DNA from 4 places in the Ruegeria sp. G12 genome. Region 3 is predicted to be linked to each of the others. Evidence: riboswitches for the same ligand, from Rfam matches in the RefSeq annotation. Region 3 holds a riboswitch; each other region holds the start of a gene.
The links. A riboswitch is a leader RNA that binds a small molecule or an ion and turns the genes downstream of it on or off. The one in region 3 is predicted to bind cobalamin.

Region 1: another riboswitch for cobalamin. It lies ahead of ACR0JN_RS07795 (energy-coupling factor ABC transporter permease); the one in region 3 lies ahead of ACR0JN_RS11895 (DUF1636 family protein).
Region 2: another riboswitch for cobalamin. It lies ahead of ACR0JN_RS05995 (DUF1636 family protein); the one in region 3 lies ahead of ACR0JN_RS11895 (DUF1636 family protein).
Region 4: another riboswitch for cobalamin. It lies ahead of ACR0JN_RS07950 (hypothetical protein); the one in region 3 lies ahead of ACR0JN_RS11895 (DUF1636 family protein).

What each region holds. Positions count from the first base shown of each region.
Region 1 covers NZ_JBQFOO010000003.1:14,641-22,469, forward strand. The annotation lists gene rpoB (DNA-directed RNA polymerase subunit beta) at 1-1,180, opposite strand, end outside; gene rplL (50S ribosomal protein L7/L12) at 1,475-1,849, opposite strand; gene rplJ (50S ribosomal protein L10) at 1,929-2,447, opposite strand; gene ACR0JN_RS07780 (phosphotransferase) at 2,915-3,886, shown strand; gene rplA (50S ribosomal protein L1) at 3,952-4,650, opposite strand; gene rplK (50S ribosomal protein L11) at 4,652-5,101, opposite strand; gene ACR0JN_RS07795 (energy-coupling factor ABC transporter permease) at 5,368-6,048, opposite strand; cobalamin riboswitch at 6,100-6,241, opposite strand; gene nusG (transcription termination/antitermination protein NusG) at 6,412-6,945, opposite strand; gene secE (preprotein translocase subunit SecE) at 7,134-7,331, opposite strand; gene ccoS (cbb3-type cytochrome oxidase assembly protein CcoS) at 7,432-7,590, opposite strand; gene ACR0JN_RS07815 (heavy metal translocating P-type ATPase) at 7,594-7,829, opposite strand, start outside.
Region 2 covers NZ_JBQFOO010000002.1:427,184-435,012, reverse strand. The annotation lists gene cobN (cobaltochelatase subunit CobN) at 1-1,857, opposite strand, end outside; gene cobW (cobalamin biosynthesis protein CobW) at 1,861-2,916, opposite strand; gene ACR0JN_RS05995 (DUF1636 family protein) at 2,913-3,293, opposite strand; cobalamin riboswitch at 3,377-3,579, opposite strand; gene ACR0JN_RS05990 (NAD(P)-dependent oxidoreductase) at 3,545-4,681, shown strand; tRNA gene ACR0JN_RS05985 (tRNA-Cys) at 4,723-4,796, opposite strand; gene ACR0JN_RS05980 (protein-L-isoaspartate O-methyltransferase family protein) at 5,025-5,678, shown strand; gene ACR0JN_RS05975 (TolC family outer membrane protein) at 5,774-7,192, shown strand; gene ACR0JN_RS05970 (hypothetical protein) at 7,267-7,829, shown strand, end outside.
Region 3 covers NZ_JBQFOO010000004.1:285,654-293,482, forward strand. The annotation lists gene ACR0JN_RS11870 (extracellular solute-binding protein) at 1-370, opposite strand, end outside; gene ACR0JN_RS11875 (LacI family DNA-binding transcriptional regulator) at 597-1,610, shown strand; gene ACR0JN_RS11880 (FecCD family ABC transporter permease) at 1,616-2,626, opposite strand; gene ACR0JN_RS11885 (ABC transporter substrate-binding protein) at 2,628-3,578, opposite strand; gene ACR0JN_RS11890 (ABC transporter ATP-binding protein) at 3,575-4,366, opposite strand; gene ACR0JN_RS11895 (DUF1636 family protein) at 4,363-4,719, opposite strand; cobalamin riboswitch at 4,819-5,022, opposite strand; gene ACR0JN_RS11900 (D-lyxose/D-mannose family sugar isomerase) at 5,077-5,742, opposite strand; gene ACR0JN_RS11905 (carbohydrate kinase family protein) at 5,763-6,689, opposite strand; gene ACR0JN_RS11910 (glucokinase) at 6,729-7,760, opposite strand; partial or broken gene ACR0JN_RS11915 (GH1 family beta-glucosidase) at 7,755-7,829, opposite strand, start outside.
Region 4 covers NZ_JBQFOO010000003.1:47,614-55,442, forward strand. The annotation lists gene ACR0JN_RS07930 (bifunctional 2',3'-cyclic-nucleotide 2'-phosphodiesterase/3'-nucleotidase) at 1-689, shown strand, start outside; RNA gene ffs (signal recognition particle sRNA small type) at 729-827, shown strand; gene rsgA (ribosome small subunit-dependent GTPase A) at 985-2,010, shown strand; gene ACR0JN_RS07945 (alpha/beta hydrolase family protein) at 2,043-2,936, opposite strand; cobalamin riboswitch at 3,059-3,279, shown strand; gene ACR0JN_RS07950 (hypothetical protein) at 3,370-3,777, shown strand; gene ACR0JN_RS07955 (protein-tyrosine phosphatase family protein) at 3,779-4,282, opposite strand; gene ACR0JN_RS07960 (DNA polymerase III subunit gamma/tau) at 4,453-6,210, shown strand; gene ACR0JN_RS07965 (YbaB/EbfC family nucleoid-associated protein) at 6,316-6,660, shown strand; gene recR (recombination mediator RecR) at 6,722-7,315, shown strand; gene ACR0JN_RS07975 (hypothetical protein) at 7,349-7,829, opposite strand, start outside.

The sequences.
Region 1 (7,829 bases), on a different contig from region 3:
CACCCGGACGCATGACGCGGTAGATGTCCATCAGCGCGCTTTCACGGTTCAGGTTCTTGTCCTGCGCCATGGTGTTGCGCATGTAGGGGCCAACGTTGACGTTGTCGATGTCCAGAACCGGGATGTCGGTGATGCCCGCATCCATCAGATCCTTGACGGTGCCGCCGATCAGGTCGCCGTCTTTGTCATATTCAAGGGTCAACTCATCACCGGCTTCGACATAGATCGCGCCGTTTTCTTCGTTGATGATGTCCTTGGCGACATACTTGCCCACGATGTTATCGAAGGGCACCAGCAGGTCGGTGACGGCACCTTCGTCGATCAGCTTTTTGACCGCGCGCGGCGTGACCTTCTTGCCGGCTTCGGCAATCACTTCACCGGATTTCGCGTCGATCAAATCGTAAGTCGGACGGGTGCCGCGCACACGCTCGGGGAAGAAGGGCGTGACCCAGCCTTTCTTCTTGTCCAGCTTGTAGGACACGGTGTTGTAATACGCGTCCATGATCGCTTCCTGATCCAGACCCAGCGCATAGAGCAGGGTTGTCACAGGCAGTTTACGGCGACGGTCGATACGGGCAAAAACGATGTCCTTGGCGTCGAACTCAAAGTCCAGCCAGCTGCCGCGATACGGGATGATGCGGCAGGCAAACAGCAGCTTACCCGAGGAATGGGTCTTGCCTTTGTCGTGGTCAAAGAACACACCGGGCGAGCGGTGCATCTGGCTGACGATCACACGCTCGGTGCCGTTCACGATAAAGGTGCCGTTCGGCGTCATCAGGGGCATGTCGCCCATGAACACGTCCTGTTCCTTGATGTCCTTGACCGATTTCGCGCCGGTGTCCTCATCGACATCAAACACGATCAGACGCAGAGTGACCTTGAGCGGCGCGCTGTAGGTCATGTCGCGCTGCATACACTCTTCGACGTCGTATTTGGGTTTTTCCAGATCGTATTTCACGAACTCCAGAACGGAGGTTTCGTTGAAATCCTTGATCGGGAAAACCGACTGGAACACGCCTTTGATGCCTTCGCCGTCTGTGGGCTGCTCTGCATCGCCGGAGCGCAGGAAAAGATCATAAGAAGATTTCTGCACCTCAATGAGGTTAGGCATTTCCAAAACTTCGCGGATTTTGCCGTAATATTTACGAAGACGTTTCTGGCCAAGGAACGTTTGAGCCATGTCAGATGTCACCTTTCGATGTTCTCAGCGGGCAAAGACACCGTCGGGCCCCGGCATCTTGCACAATCGAGACAACACGTCCGGATCAATTCGTGGCCACCGTCCCGAAGGCGGCCTCCCGATCCGAAAACCGTGTCTTAGAAAACGCCCCTGAAAATGAGGCCCTTTCTAAGACAGGTTCGGCTGGACCCGGATTTCTCCGGACCCAGCCTGAACTTTTGGGCACCAACCGGAGTTCGATACGAACTCCGGACCGCTTTCTTTGAAAGAAAGCGGGTCCCTGAGCAAAAGCGCTTAGGCCAGTTCGACCTCGGCGCCAGCTGCTTCCAGCTTGCCTTTGACTTCTTCGGCTTCGTCTTTCGACACGCCTTCTTTGATCTTGCCGCCAGCTTCGACCAGTTCCTTGGCTTCTTTCAGGCCCAGACCGGTGATGCCGCGAACTTCTTTGATCACGTTGATTTTCGAAGCGCCGGCGTTCTTCAGAACGACGTCGAATTCGGTTTTCTCTTCCTCAGCTGCGCCACCGGCGTCGCCACCGGCTGCAACCATGACGGCGCCGCCAGCTGCGGGCTCGATGCCGTACTCGTCTTTGAGGATGGTTTTCAGTTCTTGTGCTTCCAGCAGGGTCAGACCCACGATGCTTTCTGCGAGTGCTTTCAGATCAGCCATTTTATCAGCTCTTTCCGTTTACAGTGTGTGTTCCAACGTCAGGGGCATTCCCCTACGCAGATCATTCAGTGCCAACCGCTTACGCAGCTTCCGCCTTCTCTTCGATGGTGGAAAGGATGCTTGCGATGTTGCTTGCAGGTGCGCCAATCGCGCCGGCGATGTTCGAAGCAGGTGCGCCAATGCAGCCCACGATCGAAGCAATAAGCTCTTCACGAGACGGCATTTTCGAAACGGCTTCAACGCCTTTGCGGTCCAGAGCGTTCTCGCCCATTGCACCGCCAAGGATTTCGAACTTCTTGTTCTCCTTGGCGAAGTCCTCGGCCACCTTGGCTGCTGCCACGGGGTCCTCGGAATAGGTCAGAACGGTCATACCCGTCAGCAGGTCAGCGATGCTTGCACATGGCTTTCCGTCGAGGGCGATTTTGGCGAGCCTGTTCTTGGCAACACGCACGGCGCCACCCGCGTCACGAGCACGTGCGCGAAGGTCCTGCATCTCGGCAACTGTCAGACCGGCGTAGTGCGATACCACTACGACGCCAGAGCTTTCGAAGATTTGGCCGAGTTCCTCGACCACTTTCTCTTTCTGGGCTCTATCCACAGTTCTCTCCAAGTTAGGGGCGATATCTCACCCCGGCTCATATTTGCCGAGGGGTTAACCCCGGCGTTCAGGTCCGTTGTTACGGGATTAGCCAAAATGCGCCCGAGGATCGTGACCCTCAGAATTCTTTGGTCTTACCCGTCTCAGGCAGGGAATTAAGGGGCCGGATGGCACCACCCACCGTCTTGGACGAAACAAAATAAAGCGCACGACGAATCGCACGCTTTATTCCGCAGGTCTTATTAGGGCAGATGGCAGGGGTTTCCAAGGGGTAAAATCACCGGTCGCGCCGATGTTTCTACCCCCGAATTTGAATGTCCTGTCACCATAACACGTTCGCCTTGGTGCCAATAGAAAAAATTGCTCAGAACGGCCGTATCGGATGCAGCCGCAATTGACTTGGACATCGTCGTACAGTCCATTCAGGGCCACAGGATCCACAACACAGACAAGCGTATTTTCCCAAGATGCAGGCCCTGACCAAAGACGATCACGCCCTGGCCGCGGCCTGCGTGAGAGAATTCGCGCAAAACGGCATCCGTGGGGCCGTTTCCGGGTTCGAATGCGTCTACCGGTCTCACGATTTTCCGGAAACCCGCTTCCTGCTGCGGGTGACGACGGGGTCGCAGCACTATGCAATCAAGATCGACACGGAGTCCGCCGAGACCGGCAGGCTGCAAAAGGAATTCGCGCTTCTGCAGGAACTGAGCACCTATTTCGAGCGCAACCAGACCTCGCGGGTCATTCGACCTGTTTACCTGTCACAGGACGGGACCTTCTTTGCCTCGGAATTCATCGACCGCCCGACAGCGATTGATCTGATCTACAACAGCATCGACGCGGATCAGGTCGCGCAGATCTATCGCCGCGCCGGGGCCTGGCTGCACGATTTCCACAGCTTCCGCCCGCCAACGCAATACGGTTTCCGCCCAAGATGGATGACCGCCAGCTTTCAGGACCTTGCCGCGTCCCTGCCCCACCCCCTCGCCCGCAAAAGCGAGGTCATGATCAACGTCATGCGGTCCGAGGCGGTCCGGTTGAAAGGCCAACCCGACCTGCGGGTCTTTGCCCATGGCGATTTCCACGGTCTGAATCTGATCGTAGGCCAGGGCAAAACCATCGGCCTGGATTTCACCGAAACGCGCGAGAAACTCGCGGCCTATGACATCGTCGACTTCCTGAAGGCGGATATCTTCCGCGATGGCCCGGCCTCCGAGGTCGACCGCAGCGGCATTCTGAAAAGACACAAAGAGATGTTCTTTCGCCGCTACCGCCATCCGATCAATACCGACATTCTGGATTTCTGCATCCGGGGGCGGTTGCTGAAAGACTGGCTGTTTCTCAGCCGCAGCGATTATGCCTGCAGCCCGCAGGAAGACCACCGCCGCGCGCGGCTTGAGCTGAGGCTGCAACAGGCGTTCCGGCAGACACTCGACTAGTGCCAAAAAAGAAAAACCCGGGCAGTTCGCACCGCCCGGGTCTGATCTTTCTGACAGCTCGGAGCTTATTCGCCCGAAGCAGCCGCCACATCCAGCGTCACGCCCGGGCCCATGGTCGAGCTCAGCGCGATTTTTTTCATGTAGGTACCCTTGGCACCCGACGGTTTCGCCTTGGCCACGGCCGAGACAAAGGCACGGACGTTTTCGACCAGCTTGGCTTCGTCGAACGACGCTTTGCCAACACCGGCATGCACAACGCCGCCTTTTTCCGCCTTGAACTGAACTTCACCGCCCTTGGCTGCTTCCACGGCTGCTTTCACGTCCATGGTCACGGTGCCGACCTTGGGGTTCGGCATCAGGTTGCGGGGGCCCAGAACCTTACCCAGACGGCCGACGATCGGCATCATGTCCGGGGTCGCGATGCAGCGATCGAATTCGATGGTGCCGCCCTGAATGGTTTCCATTAGGTCCTCTGCGCCAACGATATCCGCGCCTGCTTCTTTCGCTTCGTCCGCCTTGGGGCCACGCGCGAAAACAGCAACGCGCATCGCTTTGCCGGTGCCGTTGGGCAGGCCGACAACGCCGCGCACCATCTGGTCCGCATGACGGGTGTCAACGCCCAGGTTCAGAGCGATTTCGATGGTCTCGTCGAATTTCGAGGTCGCGTTGCCTTTTACCAAAGCAACCGCTTCTTCGACCGACAGGTTTTCCTTGCCGGCGATAGCTTCGCGCGCAGCGCGGGTACGTTTACCGAGTTTTGCCATCTTACTTCACCTCGATGCCCATAGAGCGGGCCGAGCCCAGGATGATCTGCATTGCGCCTTCGACGTCGTTGGCGTTGAGATCTTTCATTTTGGCTTCGGCGATTTCGCGAACCTGCTTGGTGGTCACGGTGGCCACAGTCTCACGACCGGGGTTCTCGGCACCACGGGGGCGGTTCCGCTTGCCAACCGGCTTCAGGCCAGCGGCTTTTTTCAGGTAATAAGACGCGGGCGGCGTCTTGATGTCCATGGTGAAGGACTTGTCCTGATAATAGGTGATCACGGTCGGACAAGGGGCACCTTGCTCCATGTCTGCGGTCTTGGCGTTGAACGCCTTGCAGAATTCCATGATGTTGATGCCGCGCTGACCCAGCGCCGGACCAACTGGCGGCGACGGGTTCGCCTGACCTGCAGGAACCTGCAGCTTCATCGTACCAGCAAGCTTCTTAGCCATTTGGTTTTCCTTTCAACTCGGGCGAAACGCGTTTCGCCCAGACTATGTTGCGTGGTCCGGCCCGGGATCGCGATCCCAGCAACCTCCCACGAGAGAATCTCGCCCGAAGACGATAGAGGCGGCGTTTATAGGGGAATGCGAGGGTTGGCAAGGGGGCGGCTTGCGGTTTCGAAAGCTGAGTTATGCGCACGCCTGACAGCTTGAGTCACAAAACCGTCCAGATAGGTCTGCGGCGCGGCGGGCACCACAGACCGTTGGTTTCGCGCTTATGCTGCCGCGTTGTGCAAACGGTGCGTAAAGATGCCCCGGTCGGTCAAGGTCCGCAGGCCTTTCGCGCCAGCCAGAACGGCCAGATCGGCCAGCGGCTCGATCAGGATCACCAGCAAGTACGCCATGCCAAAGCTTGTCACCGCCGAGATGTTCTCGGCCCCAACGCCTTGCCCGTAGATTGCCCAGAAGGCTACCCAGGCAACGACGCCACCCTGATACACAGCGGACAGTTTCAGCACGTCCGAATAGCGCAAATCGACATAGCTGATGGTTTGCGGGATGATTTTTCTGGCCAGCGCGTCCACTGCAAAAAGCGGAAAAAGCAGGGTCGAGATGTTGACGAAGTACATTGGTACATCAGACGGTGCAAACAAGAAACCCTGAATTGCCAGACCGCCAGCTAGACCAAGGGCTGCCGGACCGGCCCCGAGCAGCAGAAACAGGGTTGTACCAAGTATGAAATGCACCTCTGAGATGCCGACAGCGAAGTGCGGAAAGACTTCGAAGAATACAAAAACGCCGATAGCAGCCACAACCGAGCGCACGCAAAATGACGCCATGGAATGAGTTTTCAAATCATCGCCAATCAACTTCAAAGAATAGCCAGCAGCGGCTGCAGCCGTACCATAGGCGAGGACCATTTTCGCGCCGTCGACGACGCCAGGTTCGATGTGCATTAGAGAGTTCCTTTCGCGTCCACCCGACGCATATAGAAGGGCCGGATTTCCGGCGGTTGCATTAAGATGGCAGGTATCCTGACTCGTAGCTCTGATAGTTCGGCTACTTACAGTTGCGGGGGCAGTCCGGGCATCTCACCCGGTTCCCAATTAAGACCTCCTCTCGAAGGCCACCATCAACGCGACACTACATGACCACAGGCCGCGGGCAAGCTCTGTCTGCGACATGTAAGCGTACGCCCGCGAATCTTCAAAAAACATTTGGCGTGAACGTCTCGGTCTACGTAATTCCGTGACGCCGCCGACAAAAAAAGCCGCGATGCCCTAAACATCGCGGCCGAAAGCAATTCCTTGCGGGGCGCCTCAGCCCTGCTTGGTAACCTGCGTAAAGTCCAGCTCAACTGGCGTTTCCCGACCAAAGATCGAAACCGAGACTTTCAGCTTCTGCGCCTCGTCGTCCACGCCTTCGACCATGCCGTCGAAATCCTCGAACGGGCCGTCGTTGACCTTGACCTTTTCGCCCACCTCGAAGGTGATCATAAGCTTGGGCGCTTCTTCGCCTTCCTGAACGCGGTTCAGGATCTGGTTCACCTCGGCATCGCGCATCGGCATCGGGCGACCCTGCGGGCCCAGGAAACCGGTGACGCGGTTGATCGAGTTGATCAGGTGGTAGCCCTGATCCGACATTTCCATATGCACCAGCACATAGCCCGGCATGAAGCGGCGCTCGGTGGTGACCTTCTTACCCCGGCGCACTTCGATCACCTCTTCGGTGGGCACCAGAACCTCGTCGATATCGTCCTCAAGGCCCTGCTCGGCCACCGACGTGCGGATCTGCTCTGCGATCTTCTTTTCGAAATTCGAAAGAACGCTGACCGAGTACCACCGTTTCGCCATGAACCTGTCGTCCTTGTTTGCCTTCGGTCGCATCCTGTTGGCCGGATGCACCGGAATTGAAATCCTATCGCGTGACCCGGAATAAAAAGCGGCGCGCGGTCCGAATCGCCGCACGCCCATTCCGAATAGTCCCGCGTCACCTACTAGCACATTGCGCGGGGCGCAAGGGGGCAGTGGTGTTTGGGCGCTTAGCTGAATGCGCCCAGAATAAGCTGCAGACCGCCGCGAATGCCCAGATCGACCAGAGCGAAGAACACAGCCGTCAGCGCGGCCATGATGAACACCATAACCGTGGTCAACAGCACCTCGCGCCGGGTCGGCCAGACGACCTTGGAAACTTCGGCACGGACCTGCTGAATGAACTGGATCGGGTTGGTGGTAGCCATTTGGCGTATTCTCTCTGCTAGCGGATGGGCCGGACATAACCGGGCATTGCGGCAATTTCAAGGGCAGTCGGGACAACTGTGAAGTTCGGGCATGGCCCGGTTACGGCTTGGGCTTGTCGTCCCATTCATCGCTCAGAATCCGGCGGGCATCGCCCTCGGGGTCTTCGTACTGGTTCGAGCGCACTGTGTAGATGAACGCAACCAGTCCAACACCGCCCAGAAACAGGGAAATCGGGATCAGGTAGGCCAGCACTTCCATCGTTTACCTCAGCCGCAATGCGTTCAGGGATACGGTAATAGACGAGGTCGACATCGCCAATGCCGCAATCAGCGGGGTCGCCAGCCCGATCACCGCCAAAGGCACAGCAATCACGTTATAGACGGTGGCGATCTGAAAGTTCTCGCGAATCCGTTTGGTGGCCTTGACTGCCGTATCGCAGGCCTCTGCAATAGGGGACAGGTCATTGCCCAGAAGCACGATGTCCGAGGCCACCCGCG
Region 2 (7,829 bases), on a different contig from region 3:
GAGCCCATCTGCGTTCGAGAACTCGTCCAGCAACGACTCCAGCCGCACCATCCGATCTGGCGTGCCGCTTTCCTTCAGCGCGGGCGGGATGTGGCCCAGTGTGACGGCTCCGATCCGGCGTTTGGCCTGTGCGGCCTCGCCGGGGTCATTGACGATGAAGGGGTAGATCACCGGAAGGTCACGGATCAGCGCCTCGGGCCAGCAATCGGCGGACAGGGCGACCGATTTGCCCGGTAGCCATTCCAATGTGCCATGGGCACCGATGTGGATTAGAGCATCCGCCCGCAGGCATTTACGCAGCCACAAATAAAACGCAACATAGCCGTGGCGCGGGGTGCGAGACAGATCGTGGTAATCGTCATCGCGCAGTTCGGGCGTACCGCGTTCGGGTTGCAGCGCGACAAGGCCCTTGCCCCGGCGCAGAGCGGTGAAGTGGAAGGCACCATCAGTGCAGGCGGGGTCGTCTTCGGGTTTGCCCCAGACGGTTTGCAGGTCTGTGCGCAACTGTTCAGGCAGGTCCGCCAGCGCGGTTTGATACTCCGAAAGGGGCCACGACAACCAGACATCCGGCAGCGTTTCAGCAATCGGCTCGGCCGGCGCAGTGCTGTAGCCTTCGGCCTGCAAGTCGGACAGTATGGCCTCGGCCGAGGCCAACGCGTCCAGACCCACCGCATGTGCCATCTGCCAATCCTTGCCGGGATATGTGGACATGACCAGCGCGGGCACCCGATCCGCCTTGGGCTTGTCGTTCAGGTTTAGCCAGCCGGTCACGCGGTCGATGAGGGCCTCAATCCGTTCAGGCTCTGCGCGGTGGGCAAAGCGGGAGTATTCCAGATGTGGGTCGCGTTTGCCGGGTTCTTTGAACGACGCGATGCCTGCGCTGATCCGCCCGTCCACCTCGGGCAGAACGACATGCATCGCGAGGTCGGCAGGAGATAGACCGCGTTCCGCTTCGGCCCATGCTTTGCGGCGCGAGGTGGCCAGCGCGACCTGAAACACTGGCACATTCGCCGCGTCCAGAGGCGAGGTGCCCGACGCGCCTTTACCTGAGAACGACGTGGCGTTGATGATGGCAGACGGGTTCATGGCCGCAATGGTGTCGCGCAGCCAATCGGCGGCTGCGGGCGCTTTCAACGAGGGGGCGAAGAGGCCCACAGCCTCCAGACCCCGCGCGCGCAGGCTGCGGATCAGGGCTGCGACCGGGGCGGTATCAGCGGAGGTCAGATAGGCGCGGTAGAAGGTGACGAGGATGCGTTTGGTATCGCCGGAGAACGCCTCATCTACCGGGATCACACCGCGATCCGGGCACCATGCACCGCATTCGGGGATGGTTTTTGCCCCCATCACGGGACCTGCGTAAAGCCCCGCTGCCAGCGCCATCTGCGCCAGTGCCGCCTGCGCTGCAACCTCTCCGCCCGTGTCGCAGAGATGCGCCAAACGGCGGAGGGTCGAGACGGGTAAGGTGGAATACTCATCCAGCCGCGTGTCTTCGCGCCCATCGGCAGGCAGGACGGCCAAAGCGATCCCTTTGGCCTGCGCCAGCGCCAGAACCTGCTGCAAACCGTAGGACCAATAGGGCACCCCTCCGATCAGACGGATCAGGATGCCTTTGGCCCCTTCCAGCGTCTGCTCGACATAGGTGTCGATGGACAAGGGATGTTTCAGCGCCGTCAGATTGGCCAGCCGGAGGGTCGGCATCCGCCCTTCTGGGCCGCCGCCACGATGCCAGCCTGCCGCGAAAGCGCCGAGGTCACTGTCAGAAAAGGACAGCACCACCAGATCCGCCGGGCTTTGGCCCAGATCGGTCGGGGTCTCGGTTTCCTCGAGCCCGTGGCTTTCGCGGAAGACGACGTGCATGGCTTACTCGGCGGTCTCGGTCACGCCCACAAGGATATCGCGGATTTCGGCCTCTTTGATGTCGTCATGCTCAGCAATGACCACAAGGCGCGAGCGGCGGTCTTCGCCGGGCTCCCACGGACGGTCATACTGATGACGCACACGCGCACCTACGGCCTGCACCAGCAGGCGCATGGGTTTGCCCTGAACGGCGGCATAGCCTTTGACGCGCAGGATGTTGAGTTCCTTGGCCAGACGTTCGATCTTGGCAACCAGATCCAGCGGGTCGGCCTGTTCCGGCAGCTCGACGATGATGCTTTCGAAATCGTCATGCTCGTGATCGTGATGGCCGTCGTGATGGGAGGGACGAGCGTCCATGTCATCTTCGGCGGCGGCCTCAAGGCCCAGCACGACGCGCACGTCTACGGCACCTTCGGCCACCTCAACGACGGGCAAAGGGCGCGGGGCTTCGGCGGCGATGATCTCTCGCGCTTTCGCGACACCTTCGGGACCGGCCAGATCGGGCTTGGTCAGCAGGATGATATCGGCGCAGGAAATCTGATCTTCGAATACCTCGGACAGCGGTGTTTCGTGGTCAATGGAATCGTCCGCCAGACGCTGGGCGTCCACGGCCTCGACATTGGGCGCGAAACGACCGGCAGCGACGGCCTCGGCATCGGCCAGAGCGATCACGCCATCAACTGTGATCTTGGACCGGATATCGGGCCAATCGAATGCCTTCAGCAGCGGTTTGGGCAGGGCCAGACCAGAGGTTTCAATTAGGATGTGATCGGGGCGTGGCTCCAATGCCATCAGGGCCTCGATGGTGGGGATGAAATCGTCGGCCACAGTACAGCAGATGCAGCCATTGGCCAGCTCCATGATGTTTTCGGCAGGGCAGTCAGGAATGGCGCAAGATTTCAGGATATCGCCATCGACGCCGACATCGCCGAATTCGTTGACCACAACAGCCAGACGCTTGCCCTGCGGGTTCTGCATCAGATGACGGACCAGCGTGGTCTTGCCCGAGCCCAGAAAGCCGGTGATCACGGTGACGGGGAGTTTCTCAAGATTGCTCATTTCAGGGCTCCAATCGGGGGAATGCGGGCCGCACAGTTTTTGCGGAAATGTTCAGGGCGCTCGCGCCATTTGACCAGGCCATCCTCGGTCGCTAGGTACTTGGTGGCGCCGTCAACGATCACGTCAACGTGGTCGACCTCGTTCAGATGCTCATAGACGAATGTCCAGCGATCCGGGCCGCCACGCAGCACGATGGAACAGCCCTCGTCACAGTTCGACAGGCATTCCACGGCTTTCAGAGTGATCCCTTTGGGCAGGTCTGCCTGTTCCAGCGCCTTGTGCAGCAATGTGCCGGGGCGTTGCGCATCATCTTCGACGGGCAGCCCGCGACGGCAAGTGGTGCAAACCAGCAATTCGACCGGAGCGGTCTCGGTCATGTCTCTCATCCCCCCAAATCCTCTTCGTGGGGGACGGGGTTTCATGCGGGTCCATTGACCCGACACCGGAACACCCCGTCCGGTTTCATTCTCGGGTGCTGGCAGGTCTCCCGGCTTGCGGATGTCAGAGGCGTCCTCTGTCGGATGTCCCGCCTTCCCGGCATTCGCCAGTGGCTTGGGCACCCTCTCCGGTCACGGTCGCGGGGGCGGCTGCGTTTGACGGAAAACCCGCTGACGCATTCCCTTTTCATCTGCTGTCGCAGACACCAACGAAAGGGACATGCGGCAGGGTTGCCCCGCTTGTCAAGCGCAACACGCTGATCCGTGATTGCGCGGCTAAAAAGCGACCTGTCCGGGTCGCTGGGCGGCATGATCCGGTTGGGCCAACGTGCTGGCATGGCTCGCAAGACGCGAACAGGAGGGTGCGGCGCATGAAAGTAGGGTTTATCGGGCTGGGCAATGTGGGGGGCAAGCTCTCGGGATCGCTGCTGCGCAACGGGATCGATCTGGCGGTGCATGATCTGAACCCCAATCTGGTGGCTGCGTTTGTTGCGCAAGGGGCCAAGGCCGCTGAAAGCCCGGCCCAGCTGATGCGCGATTGCGATGCGGTGATCACCTGCCTGCCATCCCCCGCTGCCTCGGATGCGGTGATGCAAGAGATGCTGCCCGAGGTCACCCCCGGCAAAATCTGGATGGAGATGTCGACCACCGACGAAGCCGAAGTCAAACGCCTTGGCGCGATGGTGATCGAGCGGGGCGGGGCTGCGGTGGATTGCCCGGTCTCGGGCGGCTGCCACCGGGCTGCGACCGGCAATATCTCGATCTTCGCGGGCTGTGATCGCGAGACGTTCGAGCGTATTCTGCCCTTCCTGACCACCATGGGGCGGCGCATCCTGCATACGGGCGATCTGGGTTCGGCCTCGGTGCTGAAAGTGCTGACCAACTATCTGGCCACCGCCAACCTGATCACCTGCGCCGAGGCTTTGGTGACCGCCAAGGCCGCCGGGATGGACCTCGGGACCACTTATGAGGCGATCAAGATTTCGTCGGGGACATCCTTTGTGCATGAGACGGAAAGTCAAGTCATCCTGAACGGCTCGCGCGATATCTCGTTCACCATGGATCTGGTGAAAAAGGATATTGGCCTGTTTCAGGACGTGGCCGACCGCGCCGGAGTGCCGCTTGAGATCAACCCGCTGATGATCAAGATTTTCGAAGACGGGATCGCGCGCTACGGCGACCGCGAACTGTCGCCGAACATCATCCGACGGCTGGAAGAGGCCACCGGCCTGGACATCCGCGCGCCCGGTTTTCCGGCTGAAATGGAGGATGATGAGCCTGAAGAGCCAGGATATGAAGTCATCCCGCAAGGGCGCGCCGCAGAATAACGCTGGCAGCCAAACCGCAAAACCGAGGTGTTTCAGAGAGATGGAGGCGAGTACCGGAATCGAACCGGTGTACACGGATTTGCAATCCGCTGCGTCACCACTCCGCCAACTCGCCTTTTCAAGTAAAATCAAATACTTGCCGTGGTGTGGAGGGCGTTTTAGCAGCTTTCGCTGGGGGCGTCCAGTGGGAAGAATGTAAAATCGGCGCTCGCCTCGCAAATTGAACGCCCTCGCCCCGGTACCAAACCTGTCACAAAACCTCGGTTGCGGCATCTGGGCCGTTGCCGGTGCTCAAGGGATGTGGCACAAGCCAGATAATCAAGGGTTCAAGACGAGAGATCACATGACAGATTTCGCCACCCGGCGCCGCACGATGGTTGACACGCAGGTTCGGCCCTCGGACGTCACAAAATTTCCGATCATCGACGCTATGCTGAACGTGCCGCGCGAAAGCTTTGTGCCCGCGTCACAGCGTGAGGCGTCTTATGCCGATGGCTTGATCGACCTGGGAAACGGGCGCTGCATGCTTGAGCCGCGGACGCTGGCTAAGATGCTGGATCTGCTGAATATCTCTGGTGATGAAGCGGTGTTGGATATTGGTTTGGCGCTTGGCTATTCCACCGCTGTTGCGGCGCGAATGGCCGAGTTGGTTGTGGGTGTCGAGGAAGACGAAACCCTTGCGTCCGAGGCGCAAAGCCTGCTCAGTGACGCGAATGCCGACAATGCGATTGTCCATGTGGGACCTCTGGCGCAGGGTGCGGCTGAACATGGGCCGTATGACGTGATCATGATCCAGGGCGGGGTCGAGGAGATACCGGACGATCTGCTGGGTCAGCTCAAGGATCATGGCCGCATTGCTTGCCTGTTCATCGAAGGCAATCTGGGAACCGTCCGGATCGGCCGCAAATCCGGTGAACGGGTCAGTTGGCGGGATGCCTTTAACGCCAGCGCACCGGTTTTAGAAAGCTTTTCCGCAAAGTGTGCATTTTCGCTATAGTTATTTGACAGATATTTTTGCTGCCTTGATTAGTTGAAAACAAAGACGCAAACTGCCGGAGAGGCAGCGTTATTTCGATTTGAGAGGATTTGGTTATGCGTGGTACGGCGACAGGTAAGCTGGTCAGGGCGTTGGCTTTGACCGCTGGCATTGCCATCAGCGTGGTTCCCGGACGTGCAGCATGGGCGGACAATATTACAGATGCGTTCATCGGCGCGTATAACACCAGCGGCCTGCTGGAACAGAACCGGGCCCTGTTGCGTGCAGCGGATGAAGATGTGGCAATTGCTCTTTCGGCCCTGCGTCCGATCATCAACTGGACGGTTGATATCAGCCAGGAATACACAAGAACACGCACCGGAACGACGGTAACGACGACCAACCCGGCCCGGTTCTTCACCGGGCTGACTCTGACCCAGCTGATCTATGACGGCGGCGCGTCTGTGTTGGGCAAGCAGTCTGCGCAAGAGACTGTTCTGTCGACCCGGCAAACGCTGATCGATATCGAACAGCAGATTCTGTTCCGCGCGGCAACCGCGTATCTGAGCGTTCTTCTGCAGGAAGAAACGGTTCAGATTCGCCTGAACAACGTGGACGTATCCAGCGAGGAACTGCGCGCCTCGAACGACCGGTTCGAAGTGGGTGAAGTGACGCGAACGGACGTTGCCCTGTCCGAGGCGCAATTGGCCAGTTCGCGTGCGGATCTGGCGGATGCGCGGGGCGATCTCAGCACCGCGCAGGCCGAATATGTGAACGCGGTCGGCAAGTCCCCGGGCCGGACGGCCGGTCAGCCGGGCTTGCCCAATCTGCCGCGCTCGCAGTCCGAGGCAGTAAGCCTGGCGCAGCGAAACCATCCGGCCATCCTGTCGGCCCAGCACCAGGTGCGGGCCTTGGACCTGATTGTACAGCAGCAACGCGCCAATCTTGGCCCGAACGTGAGCTTTGGGGCGAATGCCGGTGTGCGGGAAAACTTTGACGATGACGATTACCAGAACACCGCAGGCGTTGCGCTGACGCTCAATCAATCGATTTATGCCGGTGGCCGTCTGGCCGCCGAGGTGCGCCGGGCCATGGCGACCCGTGATGCATCCCGCGCCAACCTGTTAAATGTGCAAAAGGACATCACGCAAGGGGTCGCCGATGCCTTCGCCCGCTTTGATTCTGCAACCGCCAGCCTGACAGCCTCGACCGAACGGGTACGCGCGTCACAGGTCGCGTTTGACGGGATTCGCGAGGAGGCCACCTTGGGTGCCCGGACCACGCTTGACGTTCTGAACGCCCAGCAGGATTTGCTGGATGCGCAATTGGCCGAAGTCGCCTCGCGCACTGAACGGTCACTGGCAGCCTATCAGTTGCTGCAGGCGCAGGGGCTGCTGACTGCGGAACGGTTGGGCCTTGCGGTGCAAATCTATGATCCGACACTGTATTACAATCTGGTCAAGAAAGCGCCGGCACGCGTCAGCAAGCAGAGCAAGGATCTGGATCGAGTCCTCAAAGCGTTGCGGCGGGACTAAGGGGCGATACTACCTGTTGTGAGGTCTGCATTGTTTGGCTACACTCGATCCCGAGGATAGAGCGGTAGAGAACAATGACGGATAATGTCGTAAAAGCCGGTATCGAAGATGTGCTGTCTTCGGTAAAACGTCTTGTCAGCGAAGAAGCCCGGAAAGAACCGGGGTCGGACCCGAAAGCTGCCGCGCGCAAGCCGGGGCGGCTGGTTTTGACGGATGCCCTGCGCATTGGCAAATCTCCGAAAGGGGATGCGGCACCGCTGAAGCTTGAACCGGAATACAGCGCCGAGAAATCGGCGAAGCCGATGCTGTTGCGGACCTGCGATATTGTTCGTGCGGGCACTCCGGCCAATCGGGATGATAAGGCACCAGCGGTTGCTGCAAACCCTGTGGCGGAAAGTGAACCAGCGGCCTCGCAAGACAATCCGACAGTCAGCCTGAGCGCCAAGATCGAAGCGCTCGAGGCTGCGATTGCCCGAACCGAGGATCAGTGGGAACCCGATGGCGACAGCGATGACGCCTATTCCGGTACGCCTGTTCAGTCCTTGCCGTGGAATGCGGAAAAAGGCTTTGCCGCTGAGAAGTCGGAAACACAGGATGAACCAGAGTCTTTCGTCTTTGTAAAAGAGCCTGAGGCTGC
Region 3 (7,829 bases):
CACCAGCGATGTAGTCATTGATATCGAAGTCGACGCCATTGTCGGCCAGCAGGTCCTGAACCGGAACGGTTGCGCCCTTGGCAGCGATCACGGTCGCGGCACCAGCGTCGAACACCTGCATGATGTTTGGCTGTTCGCCTGCACGGAAAGCGGCGATGCCTGCAGTCAGCGTCTCTTCGTAGCTTCCCTTGTAGATCGGAGTGATCTTGTATTCGTCTTGCGCGGCGTTGAATTTCTCAGCCACCTTGTTGACGGTTTCCCCCAGCTGACCGCCATGGGCGTGCCACCAGGTGATTTCGGTTTCGGCAAAGGCCGCAGTCGCGGTGAACGCGAAAGCCGCAGCAGTTGCGCAGAACTTGAGATTGGTCATGTTGATTCTCCGGTCCAGTAATGGCGCAGGCGATGCCGCAATTCACGTCATCACGCCAGATTACGGGAGGTCTGCCCCCCAGAAGTGAATTCATTTGCGCGCGCCGGGAGATTCGAAAATCAGACCCGATGTGCACACGTGGTCACATACGCGCATCATATGACGGTTTTTTGAAACTTGCCTAGCAATATTGACAAATTCGACCAAAAAAGGGGAAGCCTTGGACGTGAGCGACGACGTGATCAATCCAGCCGAAAGGCCGCGCCGGGTAACGGCGCAAGCTGTTGCAGATGCTGCAGGCGTGTCGCGTTCGTCGGTCTCGCGGGCGTTCACGCCCGGGGCCTATCTTGATGCAAACAAACGGAAAAAGATCCATGAGGTCGCAACCCGCATGGGCTATCAGCCCAACGCTTTGGCAGCGGGTCTGAAAGGTGGTCGGTCGCATCTGGTGGCGGTTTTCGTGGGCAACATGCGCAATACCTACGATTCAGAATTCGTCAACCGGCTGGTGGGCGAACTGAACATTCTAAACAAGTGGCCGATCCTGATTGATGGCGGCGACACGCGGGCCGAAGCCGCGATTGATCAGGTTCTGCGCTACCCGCTGGATGCCCTGATTCTGAGGGGCGGCAGCATGCCGGAAGCGCTGGTCGCACAGTGCAGTAAATTTGGTGTGCCCATGATTTCGTCCGGACGAATCGTTCACGCACCGGGCGTCGATAATGTGTGCTGCAAGAACGCCGAAGGCACACGGCTCGCCGCGCAGACTCTGATCAAGCGGGGCCGCAGGAAATTCGGATACATCGCCGGGGCGTCTTGTTTCGCCTCCTCGGCCGAGCGCAGATCGGGGGTGATCACCGCCCTCGAACAAGCCAGCCTGCCGCTGATCGCGGAAAAGGCCGGAGAATTTACCGTTGAGGCGGGCTACCGCGCGGCGATGAGGATGCTGCAAGATCACGATCTGGACGCGCTTGTCTGCGCCAATGACGCCAGCGCCATTGGAGCCCTGACGGCAGCGCGCGAGTTGGGCGTGGATGTACCGGGGTCGCTGTCGATTGTAGGGTTTGACGACATCGAGATGGCTGGCTGGCCGATGTTCAACTTAAGCACCGTGAACAACCCCATAGACCAGTCGGTCGAGCACGTCATCCGATTGCTTGAACGCCGGCTGGAAGACCCCGCCAGCCAGAGTGAAACGCTGTTGATTGACCCGTATTTCGTGCCGCGCGGGACGCATTAACAACGTCAGTCACTCCGTGCCGATTTGAACAGGTACAAAAACACGAACAGCGACCCGATGGAGGTGGTCACGATCCCCACGGGCAGTTCCTGCGGCGCGAGAAGAAGCCGAGACAGGATGTCGGACAGGGTCAACAGAATCGCTCCGACAATTGCTGAGGCCACCAGCAAGTTGCGGTGCAGGGTTCCGGCAATGCCCCGGGCGATGTGGGGGACCATCAGGCCGACAAACCCGATCACACCCGCGACCGAAACAAAGCTGGCTGTTGCAAGCGCGGCGACAAAGAACATGCTGAACCGCAGGCCCTGTACCGGAATGCCCAACGTGGCAGCCGTAAAATCCCCGGTCAGCAGCGCGTCCAACCATCGACTGCGGTAGAGCGCATAGCTCAGGATCAGACCGAGGCCGATCAGAACCAGCGGGAAGGTCTCCCACCGGGCCAGACCCAGCCCGCCCAGCATCCAGAAGATCACGGAATGGGCGGCGCGGCTGTCTCCGGCGAAGATCAGGTAGTTGGTGATGGCCGAGAACAGGAAAGACACCGCCAGCCCGGCGAGAATTAATTTCTCCGGCGCACTGGTGCGCAGGCTGTGGACCAGCGCAAGGACAATGCCCGATGCAATCAGGCCGCCGCAGAACGCCGCCAGCGGCAGGGTCCAGATACCCAGAACATCCCCGGTGACGGTGATCACCAGAACCGCACCCGCCGCAGCACCCGAGGACAGGCCAAACAGAAACGGGTCCGCCAGATCGTTGCGCGTGGTAGTTTGCAGAACTACGCCAACAACACCAAGCCCGGCCCCGATGACAGCGGCGAACAGGGCCCGGGGCAGGCGCAGATCGAACACGATCCGGTGCATGGGCGACATCTCACCATCGGTCAGACCAGTGCCAAGGCCAATCGCCGAGATAACGTCCCGAACCGGGATCGGCGTTGTTCCGTAGACCACGGACAACAGCAAAAGGGCGATCAGAACGACCGCCCCCAGCAGTATCAAACGGCCCGTTTGGGCCATATCAGTTGCCCACCGGGTGCATGGCCCTTGTCATTTTCTCGATGGCGTCGATGTTGGCCGGTCCGGGGGTCAGCTCTTCGTAACGCAGGCCGATCCAGCGTTTGTTTATCACCGCATCGGTTTGCGACATCACCGGGTGCTCCTGCAGGAATTTGAACGTGTCTTCCGCCCCGTTGCCGGTCTGATAGTCCAGCAGCACCAGGAATTCCGGGTTCGCGGCGGCAACGGCCTCCCACGAGGTACGGCCCCAGCTTGTGTCCAGATCATGGGTCACGTTCACACCGCCAGCAGCCGTGATCATCGCGTCGGGGATGGCGAATTTACCCGCTGTAAAGGGCGCATCAGCGGGCCCGTCCAGCAGGAAGACACGCGGCTTGGTCACATCTGCGGTTTTGCTTTTGATCGCGGCAAGCTGCTCTTTCCAGCCGGACACCAGCGCCTCGGCCCTGTCTTCGACATGCATCACTTTGCCCAGACGCAGAACATCGTCAAACAGCAGGTCCATGCTGGCCTCGGGACGGTCCTTGTCCAGATGCACGCAGCTCTCAGACAGGATCATGGTCTTGATGCCGAATGGGGCCAACGTATCCGGCGTGACGTCTCCGCCCGGTTTCATGCCGTAATACCAGCCCGCGAAGAACAGGTCGGGTTCCACCGCAACGAGGTTCTCGATCGTCGGGTATTTCGGCGCAAGCTCGGGGATGTCGCCGCGCTGCGCGTCGAAATCGGGGCTGGTCTTGTACCAGCCGGTGATGCCGGTCAGGCCAACGATCTTGTCCTGCAGACCAAGCGCAAAGGCCATGTCGGTCATGTTCATGTCGTGGACGACCAGCCGCTCGGGCTGGGTGTCAAACACCAGCGGCTCACCGCAGTTATCGACCGTGACTTCATGCGCCGCTGCGCCGCTTGCAAGACCGGTGATCAGCGCCACGGGCCAGAGTTTCTGCTTCATCCTAAATCCTCACAAGGTGACAGTTTACGTTTTCGGATATCGAGCGCGGGGATCACGCGGCCTTCATGCTGAAAGCACAGGTAATCCACGCCAAAGGTTTCGCGGACGCGGTCCGGGGTCAGCACCTCGCTCACCGGTCCAAAGCCGGTCAGGCGCGTAGCCTTCATCAGGGCTACATGGGTCGCAAATTCGGGGATCATGACCAGATCGTGCACGATCATGACGACGGTCACGCCCAGTTCCGCCACCAGCGACAGCATGTGTCCCTTGGCGTCAGGGTCCAGATGGTTGGTGGGTTCGTCCAGGAACAGCAAATCCGGATTTTGGGCCAAAGCCCGCGCGATATGGGCGCGCTGCCTTTCCCCACCGGACAGCCTGCCCAGCGGCTTTTCTGCCAGATGCGACAGCCCGGTGACATCCAGAACCCGCTTCAGATCGGTTGCATGATCCTTGGCCGATCTTTCCGCTTTGATGGGAATTTGGCCCAACGCCACATATTCCCGCAACCGCAGCCGACTGTCCGGAAACTCCTGCTGGCCCACCACGGCAATCGTCCGCGCCCGCTGCGTGGCAGAGAGTTTGCGCAGGCTTTGACCGCGAATACGAACATCCCCGAACGCGAGGCGTTCGGCCCCGCAGAGAAGTTTCAGCAACGTGGTCTTGCCCGCACCATTCGGGCCAGCAATCGCCAGGATCGAACCCTCTTCGACACTAAAGGACGTGTCCTGCAACAGAACATCCCCGTTCAGCGCGTAGTATTCCAAACCCTCGGCCACCAGAAAGCTCATGCCTCATCCTCCGATGGCAGGCGGGGCAGGCGCGATAGGGTTTTGGTCAGCAGGGCAGGGGGACGGTCCGAGGCACTGGTCCAGCCGTCTGGCGTGTCGCGATACTGGCAGGCGAACTCGACCAGCGCGGTCAGGTCCTTTTCGGTCTGAATATCGCCGAACAGATACTGGGCCTTGCCCGGTGCCTGCAGGCCCACGGTCATGGGCCGTTCACACCCTGCCATGCAGGCGATCAGGCGGGTTTTGAAACCTTCAGGAAGCTGGCGGTCCAGAACGTCTTTCGCAACGTCCGCCGAAACAGGCCCCTGACAGGTCTCACAAATCAGCACGTAGTGATCAGTATCGTTCGGCATTCTTCGCCCCGAAAAATGCCAAATGCAGACAGATGCTGCCGGTATCTTGAACACGCACGCGTGCCATCAAAGCCTCCTTCCAGGACGCCCCGCCCCGGGTTGGTTGAACATATGATGGCAGGTCTCCTGACTTGCGGGTCGTTGCTCGACCAACCTTCCCGGCCCTCGGGCCAGTGGCGATTTGGCGTCGCTCTCCGCCTACAGTTGCGGGGGCAGTCACGGCATTGGCCCACAAAGGCCGCACCGTATTCCCATTTTCATCCCTCGGGCACGCCGTCGGGAACCATCCCGTGCAGCTAGTCCGGGGACGGAATATTTGTCAAGAGCGTGGGTTCGACTGCGCCACGCTGACGCCGGTCAATAATCCGCGACAAGAAGGAAATCGGGTTCGGCGTCTTCCTCGATCGTGGCGAAGCGCGGGATCGGGTCTTCGAACACATTGTCGGTGCGGTCGTCATTAACGGTCGAGACCTCGCCAATCAGACAGTCGCCGCGTTCCGCCCAGAAGGCGTGCCAGATGCCGGGCATGAGCGTGACGCTTTGCCCCGGCGCGAGCCGCAAAAGCTCACCGGGCTGGATGGTCACGGGGCAACCGTCGCTGGGCACGACAACGGGAGTGTCCCGGTCGATCCCTCCGTCTGCGTCCGAGGCGTAAATCTCCATCACCAGATCACCGCCACCCCGGTTGATGATATCCTCGGCCTTCACGATATGGCGATGCATCGGGGACAGTTGCTTGTCGCGCGAGATCAGCAGTTTCTCCGCGTATAGCATCCCGCGCCCGAGACTCAGGTCATTTGCGTCGCCATTGCGCAGGGTGAACAGAAACAGGCCCAGCTCATCAAACCTGCCCTGACCGTAGTCGGTAATGTCCCAGCCCAGACTGCGATCCCGGATGCCAGCCGCCTTTTCGCTGCGCATCTGGTCGGGGGACCAGTCGGCAAAAGGGGGCAGCACAGCGCCGAAAGAATGGATAAAGGCCTGCGCCTCGGCCTTGATGCGGTTGATATCGGATCGTTTCATGGGATTGCCCTTATTAGGGGTTAAAGCTCGTGCGCCCAGGGCGGGTTCGCCCCGGCGCGGGATACTGTGACGGCGGCAACAGCCGCGCCAGAGGACAAGGCGGCGCGAAGATTGTCGACACCCAGCGCCTGAAGACTGTCTTTGGTCAGGTTTCCGGCTTTGTGCAACTCGGCCAGAACACCGGCGTTGAACGTGTCGCCCGCACCGACCGTATCGACAACATCGACCGGCTGACCTGGCACCGACACTTCGGTTCCGTCCGCCAGATAGCCCGTGGCCCCTTCGCTGCCTCGGGTGACAATAACCACCGAAGGCCCCGCCTGCAGCAAAAGCGGCACTTTCTCGGCCAGAGGTTCCGGGCCCGGCACGATCCAGTCCAGATCCTCGTCCGAGACCTTGACGATATCCGCCTGCGCGATCATCCGGTTAAGCCGCGTGCGATACCGGGTCGGGTCCTGAATGAAACCCGGGCGGATATTGGGATCCAGCATGACCGCACGACCCGCGCCGTGGCGGTCCAGAAGGTCGGCATAGGCGTCGGCGCAAGGCTCGCAAGCCAGGCTGATACCGCCAAAATACAGCGCTGACACGGCTGGCAACTGGTCCGGCATATCCTCGGCCCGCAACATCCGGCCTGCGGTGTTTTCGTCAACGAAAGTGTACGAGGCGTGCCCGTCCTTCAATTGCACGAAAGCCAGCGTTGTCGGTCTGTCCGAGCGGATCACATGCGCGGTGTCCACGTGGCTGTCTTTCAGCGCCTGCGCCAGTTGATCGCCAAACATATCCGAGGACAGACCCGTCAGCATGGCCGCTGGCGCACCCAAACGGCCAAGGGCAATCGCCGTATTGAAAATAGCCCCGCCCGAATGCGGCACGAACCCGCTTGCACCCGAGATCGTGGGCTCGGCGATCATGTCGATCAGGGCTTCACCGCAGCACAGGATCATCCCGCATTCCTTCCGCGAAATTCAGTTCATGCGGCCAGTTTACCGCGCGAGCGCATTTTTGCAGAAATTGTTAGCGCCAACAATGCCAAATTCGGCCTGTTCGGACACATAAAGATTCATCGAACAGCGCAGATCGCTGAACCTCCCACCCGCGTTGAAAGCCTTGCAGAATGTATCACCAAAAAGCCAGCGGTTCTTTTCAGCGACTCCACCGACCAGAAACACCCCGCCGGTCGGCATCAGAGTCACTGCCATATCGCCCATCAAAGCCCCCAGATGTGTTGTGAACATCTGTGCCGTTTTGACAGCGATGGGGTCAGAGCCATCGCGGGCATCCTGCAGGATGTCCTTTGCCGTTCGCACCAGAGTGTCGGCTTCGCCGCTTACCATGCCGACGGCCTGATAGAGGATCGGCAGGCCCGTGCCGCTCAGGAACATCTCTGCCTCCAGCGTCAGACTTTCATCAAAGAAGCTCTCGGGCGAGATGCGGCGGGCGGCGTCGAACACGTCCACCTCATCCCGATGGCGCGGCGACAGACCCACATGGCCACCTTCACCCGAGGCGGTGTGATAGTGGCCTTCGGAATACAGCAGCGCACCAACGCCCAGTCCGGTGCCGGGGCCCACAACAAGACGGGTTCCGGGTGGCGGAGTATCCTGCCCCTGCAGAATTGCCACATCGGCGCGTGTCACCTCGGCCACGGACCAGGCGGCGGCTGTGAAATCATTGATGACAAACGTATTCTTCGCGCCTGTGGCCTGCGCAAGTTCGACCTCGGACAAGTCAAGATGGGCGTTGGTCAGGCGGATAACCCCGTCTCGCACCGGCCCGGCCCCGGCGGCCACAACCGCCTGGGGATTGGTTCCGATGTCGTCGCGCAGGCTGTGGAACGCCTCAAGCAGATCAGGCAAAGTACCGGTCGGATGTTTCCGCAGATCGACCAGCTCTCCGTTCGAAACAACGCCGAGGCGGGTGTTTGTTCCGCCGATATCCGCAACCAGATTCCAATGTTCATGCACTGCCCCTGCCGGTTGCGCCAACGGCAGAGAAACCTTGCCCGCGCCTAGCATTGATTTCACGGCGTGGAACGAGGCTTTGGGGGTCCGTTCCAGCGTCTCGAAATCCACATCCACCAACCC
Region 4 (7,829 bases), on a different contig from region 3:
CGCCCTGCAAAAGCGGTGGGCGATCCGGCCCGCGTTGGTACAGCGACGTCCCCGCCGGGGAAATCTGTCTGCGCCACATCGCGGATCTGCATTTGTTTCCCAACGAATTGCGAGGGATCATCGCGACGGGCGCTCAGGTGCAGGACTGGCTTGAGATGTCGGCGAGCGTCTTCAACCAACAGGCCCCCGGCCAAACCCGTGATCTGATCGATTCCCGGCGCGTGGGATACAATTTTGACGTTCTATTCGGCCTCAACTATCGGATCGACCTGTCCCAACCCGCGCGGTTCGATGCCGAGGGGGCCTTGACGGACCTCACCCACCAACGGGTCAGAGAGGTTGAGTTCCAAGGCAAGCCAGTCGATCCGGACCAGAAATTTGTCGTCGCGCTGAACAATTACCGCGCCAGCGGAGGCGGGAATGTCCGGGCGCTGTTAAATGCGCGACTCCTTGACCTGCCCAAGTTGGACATAAAGGAGATTCTGCGGGCTTACCTGTCCAATAACCTGCCGCAGGACCCGCTTGAAAATGCTCTGCACCCTTTCTCGTTTTTCCCTATTTCAGGGGCCTCTGCCATCCTCAGAACCGGTCCCGGCGCGATCAAGTATTTGGACGAGCTGGACATCTTTGCCCCTGAACAACTGGGGCGCGACGGGGACGGGTTCGAGCAGATACGCCTGACACTCTGACGGGTTGTCTTTTGCCCGGCACCTGCCTATATCGGAGATTGAGAGGTTGGCGCGGGCGAGCGCCTCGCCAACCTGGTCAGGTCCGGAAGGAAGCAGCCACAACGAGCCCCGCTTGGGTCGATGTCCAACCTCTCACTTAGTCAAACCCCAGCCGCAGGAGGGCTTTTATGAATGTAGCAAAGACCCTTCGGGCAGAGCGGTTCTGAACCCAATCCACGCGACTGCCTGACCCCACGACCGACGGATGCGCGCCTGCCATCTGTGGGTTTTGCTGTACCTGAACACAGGCAGACCAATGACTTTTACCCTTAAGGACCTCGGATGGTCCTCTTACTTTGCCGCGCAGCACGCGGCCAATCCGTCGTGCACCCCCTATCGCATCAGCGCCGTCCACCGCGACCGGCTGATCGGCGTGAATGCGGAGGGCGAAACGCCGCTTTCACCTGATCGTCCCACCGGCGAATTTGCCGTTGGCGACTGGGTGCTTAGCGACAACCACACCCGAATCCGCCACTTGCTGGACCGGCGCAGCACACTGCAACGCCACGCCGCAGGCACCGGGGCCGAGGCACAGCTGATCGCCGCCAATGTGGACGTTCTGTTCATCGTCAGCTCGTGCAACGCCGATTTCAACCTGCCCCGGCTGGAGCGGTATCTGGCACTGGCCCATCAATCCGGCTGCTACCCGGTCGTTGTTCTGACCAAGGCGGACACCTGCGCCAACCCGTCGGACTACGCCGTCCGGGCGCAGGCACTGGCTCCATTCCTGACGGTTCTGACCGTGAACGCGCGGGAGGCTGATGACATAAAGCAAGTCCTGTCGTGGTGTTCTACGGGGCAGACAGCCGCGCTGGTCGGGTCGTCCGGCGTCGGCAAGACCACGCTGGCAAACGGAATGACCGGGCGGCAGGACGGCACCGCAGGCATCCGCGAAGACGACGCGCGGGGGCGGCACACCACGACATCGCGGGCCCTGCACCGTATGCAAAACGGCGGTTGGCTGATCGACACGCCGGGCATGCGCGCCCTGCGACTGCTGGACGCGCATGAGGGCGTGGATGAGGTGTTCTCGGACATCCTCGAACGTGCCGCCTTATGCCGGTTTTCGGACTGCCAGCATCAGGGTGAACCCGGTTGCGCCGTACAGGCGGCGATTGCGGGCGGCACGCTGGATGCCGACCGGCTGGAGCGTTGGCGGAAGCTGCGGCGCGAGGATCAGAGGAACTCGGAAACCGTGGCGCAATCGCGGGCGCGCGACAAGGCGTTTGGCAAAATGGTGCGGTCCGTGATGCAGGACAAGAAATCCCGCAAAGGGCTATGAGTGCAGGGGCACCGAGAACCCGGTGCCCTTTCTCAGCCAATCAGGCGCGGCCAGACAGCTGCGTTGCGCCGCGCAAAAACGCCGATATGGCCGATCTCGCGCAGTCCGAAATCCTGCGGGGACAGCAGATGCCGTTTCGCCTCGGGTCCGTACAGATCGGCCAGCCGCCAAACGGCTTGCGGCGGCACCATCTGATCGTCCTCAAAAGTGAACAGATTTACCGGTACGCCTGACCCTGCCCATTTGGCCTCTGGCAGCCCCTTGCCAATCTCGGGCACGTAGTTCAGCGGTGCCGTGCACCATCTACGCCACTGCCAATACACAGGCCCAGGTAAATCCGAGCCAAATCCCAGCGCCTTGCCCGGCAGATACCCCATCATCCGCACCGCCAACGGCGCGTGGCCGTACCAGAACAGCCCCGCCAGCGCCCGATAGGGCCAGGGGTGATCCGTCAGCGTAACCAGCCCGGAACACACGCAGATCATGCGGTCGATTCGGTCGATATCCGGCTGCACCGGCCCCAGCATCGCGCCGACCGAATGGCCAATGGTCCAGTGCTGCGCGTTGGGAAAACGCCGCCGCATCTCGGCGCGGGCGGCGGGCATGTCGGTCAGAGCCCAATCCGCCATCGTGACCTTTGAGTGTTTCAGTGACCCCGACGCGGACGTCCCGAAATCGCGATAGTCATAGGTCAGGCAGGCCATGCCCCGCTCAGATGCCAGCCACTGCGCGAAATGCCGGTAATAGTCGCGCGGAACGCCGGTGGCGCTGTTCAGCGCGACAACCGTTTCCGGCTCGGTCACAGGCTGGTACAACCGCGCCGACAGCATCGCCGGGCCGGAGGGAAACTGAAAATCTTCGGTCAACACCGTCTGCTGCGCGTCCAACATGGAACCCTCGGGATCAATCTGAACCAATCGGTTCATTTTCTGATCAGGCACTGAACGGCGCGGGCAAGTCAACAGCTAACCCGCATGACCAAACGTCCGCTTCGGGCGATCAGCGCAAGACTCGGATCAAGATCAGCTTGACTCGGGCCCCGGCCAACCGCTAGCGATTGTGTGATGGTTTCCGGCCCCCACAAGGTGTCGGGATGAAAAGGGAACTCGGTGCGGTTCTGCCCGGCGATGCCGGAACGAACCAAGGCCGCGACTGCCCCCGCAACTGTAAGCGGTGAGCACTGCCGGAACACCACTGGCCGAAAGGCTGGGAAGGTCGGCAACGCTTTGACCCGCAAGTCAGGAGACCTGCCATCAAAAACTGAAACCGAAACTCGGGCGGGGTGTCCGGGCAGGTCCTGACAGCTTCGCGCAGTCCCGCCTGATCCGCATCCCCCGTCCGCCGCGCGGAGGGCGCAGGATGATCTGGAAGACGAAGACACATCAATTCACCGCAACCGTATGCCAGCGGACCGGCAAAACCTGTCCGGCGCTGGCCCGAATGGCGCGGACGCTGACGCAAGCGGTTGCGCAGGCCGGGCCCGTAACCACCGATAAATTCGAAATCGAAGGCAGCAGCGAATTGAGCTTTTGCCCCGGCGGCTGCACCGCCCGGTTTCGGGCGCGCCCGGATCAGATCCGTGTGTTTTGTGGCAGGGAGGCCGAGGATGATCTGGAAGCGCTGGACCGCTATGCCGACATGATCTTTGGCACAGGCTTGGACACATTGCCCTCAAGCGCAATCACCAGCCCGCCCTGCGCCATGCTTGAAGTCACCGCAATTGCCTCGCGCGAAGTGCCAGCGCAGGTTCATCAGGTTTCGCCCTGAACTAGACGCTACTTACAGCCTGCGCCGTCCCGACGGCCCAGGCCATCTGCCCCTCGGTCTCGACCGCGCAGGCCCGGATGGCCCGCAACCGTGAAAGTGCCTTGTCCGGGGCCTCTCCGCTTTCGACCATAAGCCGCAGCACAACCATGCCCGACCGGCCACATCCACCCCGGCAATGGACTAGCACCCGCCCGCCACCGGACAGCGCCTGCCGCACCGTCGCGCTGACCGAGGGCCACGCGTCGACGACCGCCTGCGGCGGCGCACCAAAATCTTCAACCGGCAGATGCACCCAACGGCTGGCCCGACCCTGAATATCGCTGCCGAAATCCTGCGCACCGTGCTGCAACATCTCAACCGCAGTAGTCATCGAAATCACCAGCCCCGGCTTCCAATCCGAAATCAGGTCCAGATCGCCGGAATAATCCCCGCTGCAGCCCGGAATCGGCGTCAACGCCAGCGTACCGCCCCCAACCTGCAGCGCATAGATTGCCATCTGAGACATAAACCGAGCCCCCTCGTACAATAATCGCCAAAAATACAGTCTCTGAAATAGGCTGAACCAGTTTACGCAAGGACCGGCGTTTTCCAAAACAAAAATCCTGACGACACGCTGTGGACGCGGGCGGCGGCGACCTCTACGCTGCGGCAGACCTCGAATCCGCGAAAGCAGACATGACCGACACGCCCAGCCCTGCCTATCAGGTTCTCGCCCGCAAATACCGCCCGGAAACCTTCGCCGATCTGGTCGGTCAGGACGCCATGGTGCGCACGCTGAAAAACGCGTTCGAGGCGGATCGGATCGCCCAAGCCTTTGTCATGACAGGCATTCGTGGCACCGGCAAAACCACCACCGCGCGGATCATCGCCAAGGGTATGAACTGCATCGGGCCGGATGGTCAGGGCGGCCCCACGACCGAACCCTGCGGCCAATGCGAGCATTGCCTAGCGATCATGGAAGGCCGCCATGTCGACGTGATGGAGATGGACGCCGCCAGCCGCACCGGCGTCAATGATATCCGCGAGATCATCGACAGCGTGCGCTATCGCGCGGCCTCGGCCCGTTACAAGATCTACATCATCGACGAGGTCCACATGCTCTCGACCAGCGCCTTCAACGCGCTGCTCAAGACGTTGGAAGAACCGCCCGAGCATGTGAAGTTCATCTTCGCCACCACCGAGATTCGCAAGGTGCCGGTCACAGTCCTGTCACGCTGCCAGCGCTTCGACCTGCGCCGGATCGAGCCCGAGGACATGATCGGCCTGCTGCGCAAGATCGCCGACGCCGAAGGCGCGCAGATCGCCGAGGACGCGCTAGCGCTGATCACCCGGGCCGCCGAGGGCTCGGCCCGTGACGCGACCTCGCTGCTGGATCAGGCGATCAGCCACGGCGCGGGTGAGACCAGCGCCGATCAGGTGCGCGCGATGCTAGGTCTGGCTGACCGGGGTCGCGTGCTGGACCTGATCGACATGATCCTGCGCGGCGATGCGGCGGGCGCGCTGACCGAACTCAGCGCGCAGTATGCCGAAGGGGCCGACCCGCTGGCCGTCCTGCGCGATCTGGCCGAGATCACCCATTGGGTCTCGGTGGTGAAAATCACTCCCGACGCCGCCGATGACCCCACGGTCTCCCCCGACGAACGCGCCCGGGGCCAGCAAATGGCCGAGGCGCTGCCGATGCGCGTCTTGACCCGCATGTGGCAGATGCTGCTGAAAGCGCTGGACGAGGTCTCGGCCGCCCCAAACGCCATGATGGCCGCCGAGATGGCTGTGATCCGCCTGACCCATGTGGCCGACCTGCCCAGCCCCGAAGAGCTGATCAAACGCCTGCAGGACGCCCCGCCTCCGCCAAATGGCCCCGGTGGCGGTGTCCCTCTGTCGAACAATGGCGCACCGCCGGTTCAGGCCAGCGCCGCGCCTGCCACCTACGCCCCCGCCCCGCGCGGATCGGGCAGCGCGCCAGTGGCAGCGCTGGCGCAGGAGACACAGGCCGCCCTCGCCCGCTATCCGACCTTTGACCACGTGGTCGAACTGATCCGCGCCAACCGAGACGTGAAATTGCTGGTCGAGGTCGAGACCGGCCTGCGTCTTGTGTCGTACCAGCCGGGCCGGATCGAATTCACCCCTGCCTCGCAGGCCCCGACGGACCTCGCCCCTCGGCTTGGCTCTGCCCTGCAACGCTGGACCGGCAACCGCTGGGCCGTCTCCATCGTCTCCGACGGCGACGCACCAACCATTGCCGAAGTGCGAGATAAGGCCGAACTTGCCTTGAAAGCCGAGGCCGAGCAGCATCCGCTGGTGCAGGCAGTGCTGGCCCAGTTCCCCAAGGCAAAGATCGCCCGAATCGAAACCCCCGAAGAACGCGCGGCCAAGGTCGAAACCGAAGCCCTGCCCGAGGTCGAAGACGAATGGGACCCGTTCGAGGAGGATTGACTACACCCCCAAAACTCTCCCGCGCCCAGTAAAGGCTCTGGCCTCTTGTGCGGGACGGTTGGCCTCCGTATTTAGGCCTCAAGCAGAGATTACAGGAGAATACCGATGCTCAAAGGACTAGGCGGTCTGGGCGATATGGCCAAGATGATGAAATCCGCGCAGGACCTGCAAACCAAGATGACCGAGATGCAGGAGGAACTGAACAATCTGATGGTTGTCGGCGAATCCGGTGCGGGCCTGGTCAAAGCCACCGCCACCGCCAAGGGCGAGCTCAAGGGTCTGGACATCGACCCATCGATCTTCAACGGCGACGACAAGGAAGTGGTCGAAGACCTGATCCTCGCCGCCATCAAGGACGCCCAGACTAAGGCCACCGAGCGCGCGCAGGCCGAGATGGCCAAGCTGACCGAAAGCATGGGCCTGCCTGCAGACATCAAGCTGCCGTTCTGATCTTTATCTTTTCAAAAATACTCCCGCCGGAGGCTCCCTCCGGCGTCACACAGGACAGCCCGTGAGTTCGAACAGCGACATCGACAATCTGATCGACCTGATGGCCAAGCTGCCCGGCCTCGGCCCCCGCTCGGCCCGCCGGGCGGTGCTGCACCTGATCCGCAAACGTGCCCTGCTGCTGACGCCCCTGTCCGACACCATGCAGCAGGTCGCCATCACCGCCCGCGAATGTCTGAACTGCGGTAATGTGGGCACCACCGACATATGTGACATCTGCGATGCCGAGGCCCGCGCGACCGGCGAGCTCTGCGTGGTCGAAGACGTCGCCGACCTCTGGGCGATGGAGCGCGCAGGCGTATTCAAAGGCCGCTACCACGTGCTCGGCGGCACGCTCTCTGCGCTGGACGGCGTCGGCCCCGACGAATTGCGCATTCCCCGCCTCAAGGACCGGGTCACAGCCGAAGGCATCACCGAGGTCATCCTCGCCCTAAACGCCACCGTCGATGGCCAGACCACCGCCCATTATATCGCCGACCAACTGGAAGGTCAGGTCCGACTGACCTCACTGGCGCAAGGCGTACCGATTGGGGGCGAGTTGGACTATCTGGATGACGGGACGATTACGGCGGCGCTCAGGGCGCGGAAAGAACTCTGAACCTTTCAGAGGTTCCTTTCATTAATGCACGATCTAGGTTCTGGTAATATTGCAGCGTAGCAGCCATTCGCCAGGCAAAACGTTAACGGCCACGTTGTTCGGTAGTCTGTAAAATGACATGGTGCGATAGCTCCAAGCGTATGGAACGCATTCTTTTAGTGCCGCCGCATGCAAAAAGAACTGAAACTCCCTTGGAGCATTTCTTAGTGTATCAAAGAACGAGTTTCGAAACTCTGCCTCCGCACCAAATGCACTGATTTCTCTGTTGCGCAGGATGGTTGCGTAAGCGCCGACAAAGACAGCCGACAGGCCCATGGTCAAGACAACAAACACAGGCAAGATCACTGGCGATTTGAATGCAAGCCTTTGCAAAAACGCGCTGACCAAAAACCCAAGAAGACCGCCAAGTAACACGAAGACTGGCCAAAAAGGGGCACCCAATCGACCGTTCCAAAACGTAAGAAGAGCGATGGGCTGAAACACACCTCCGAAAAGGATGATTGCAGTTACGGAG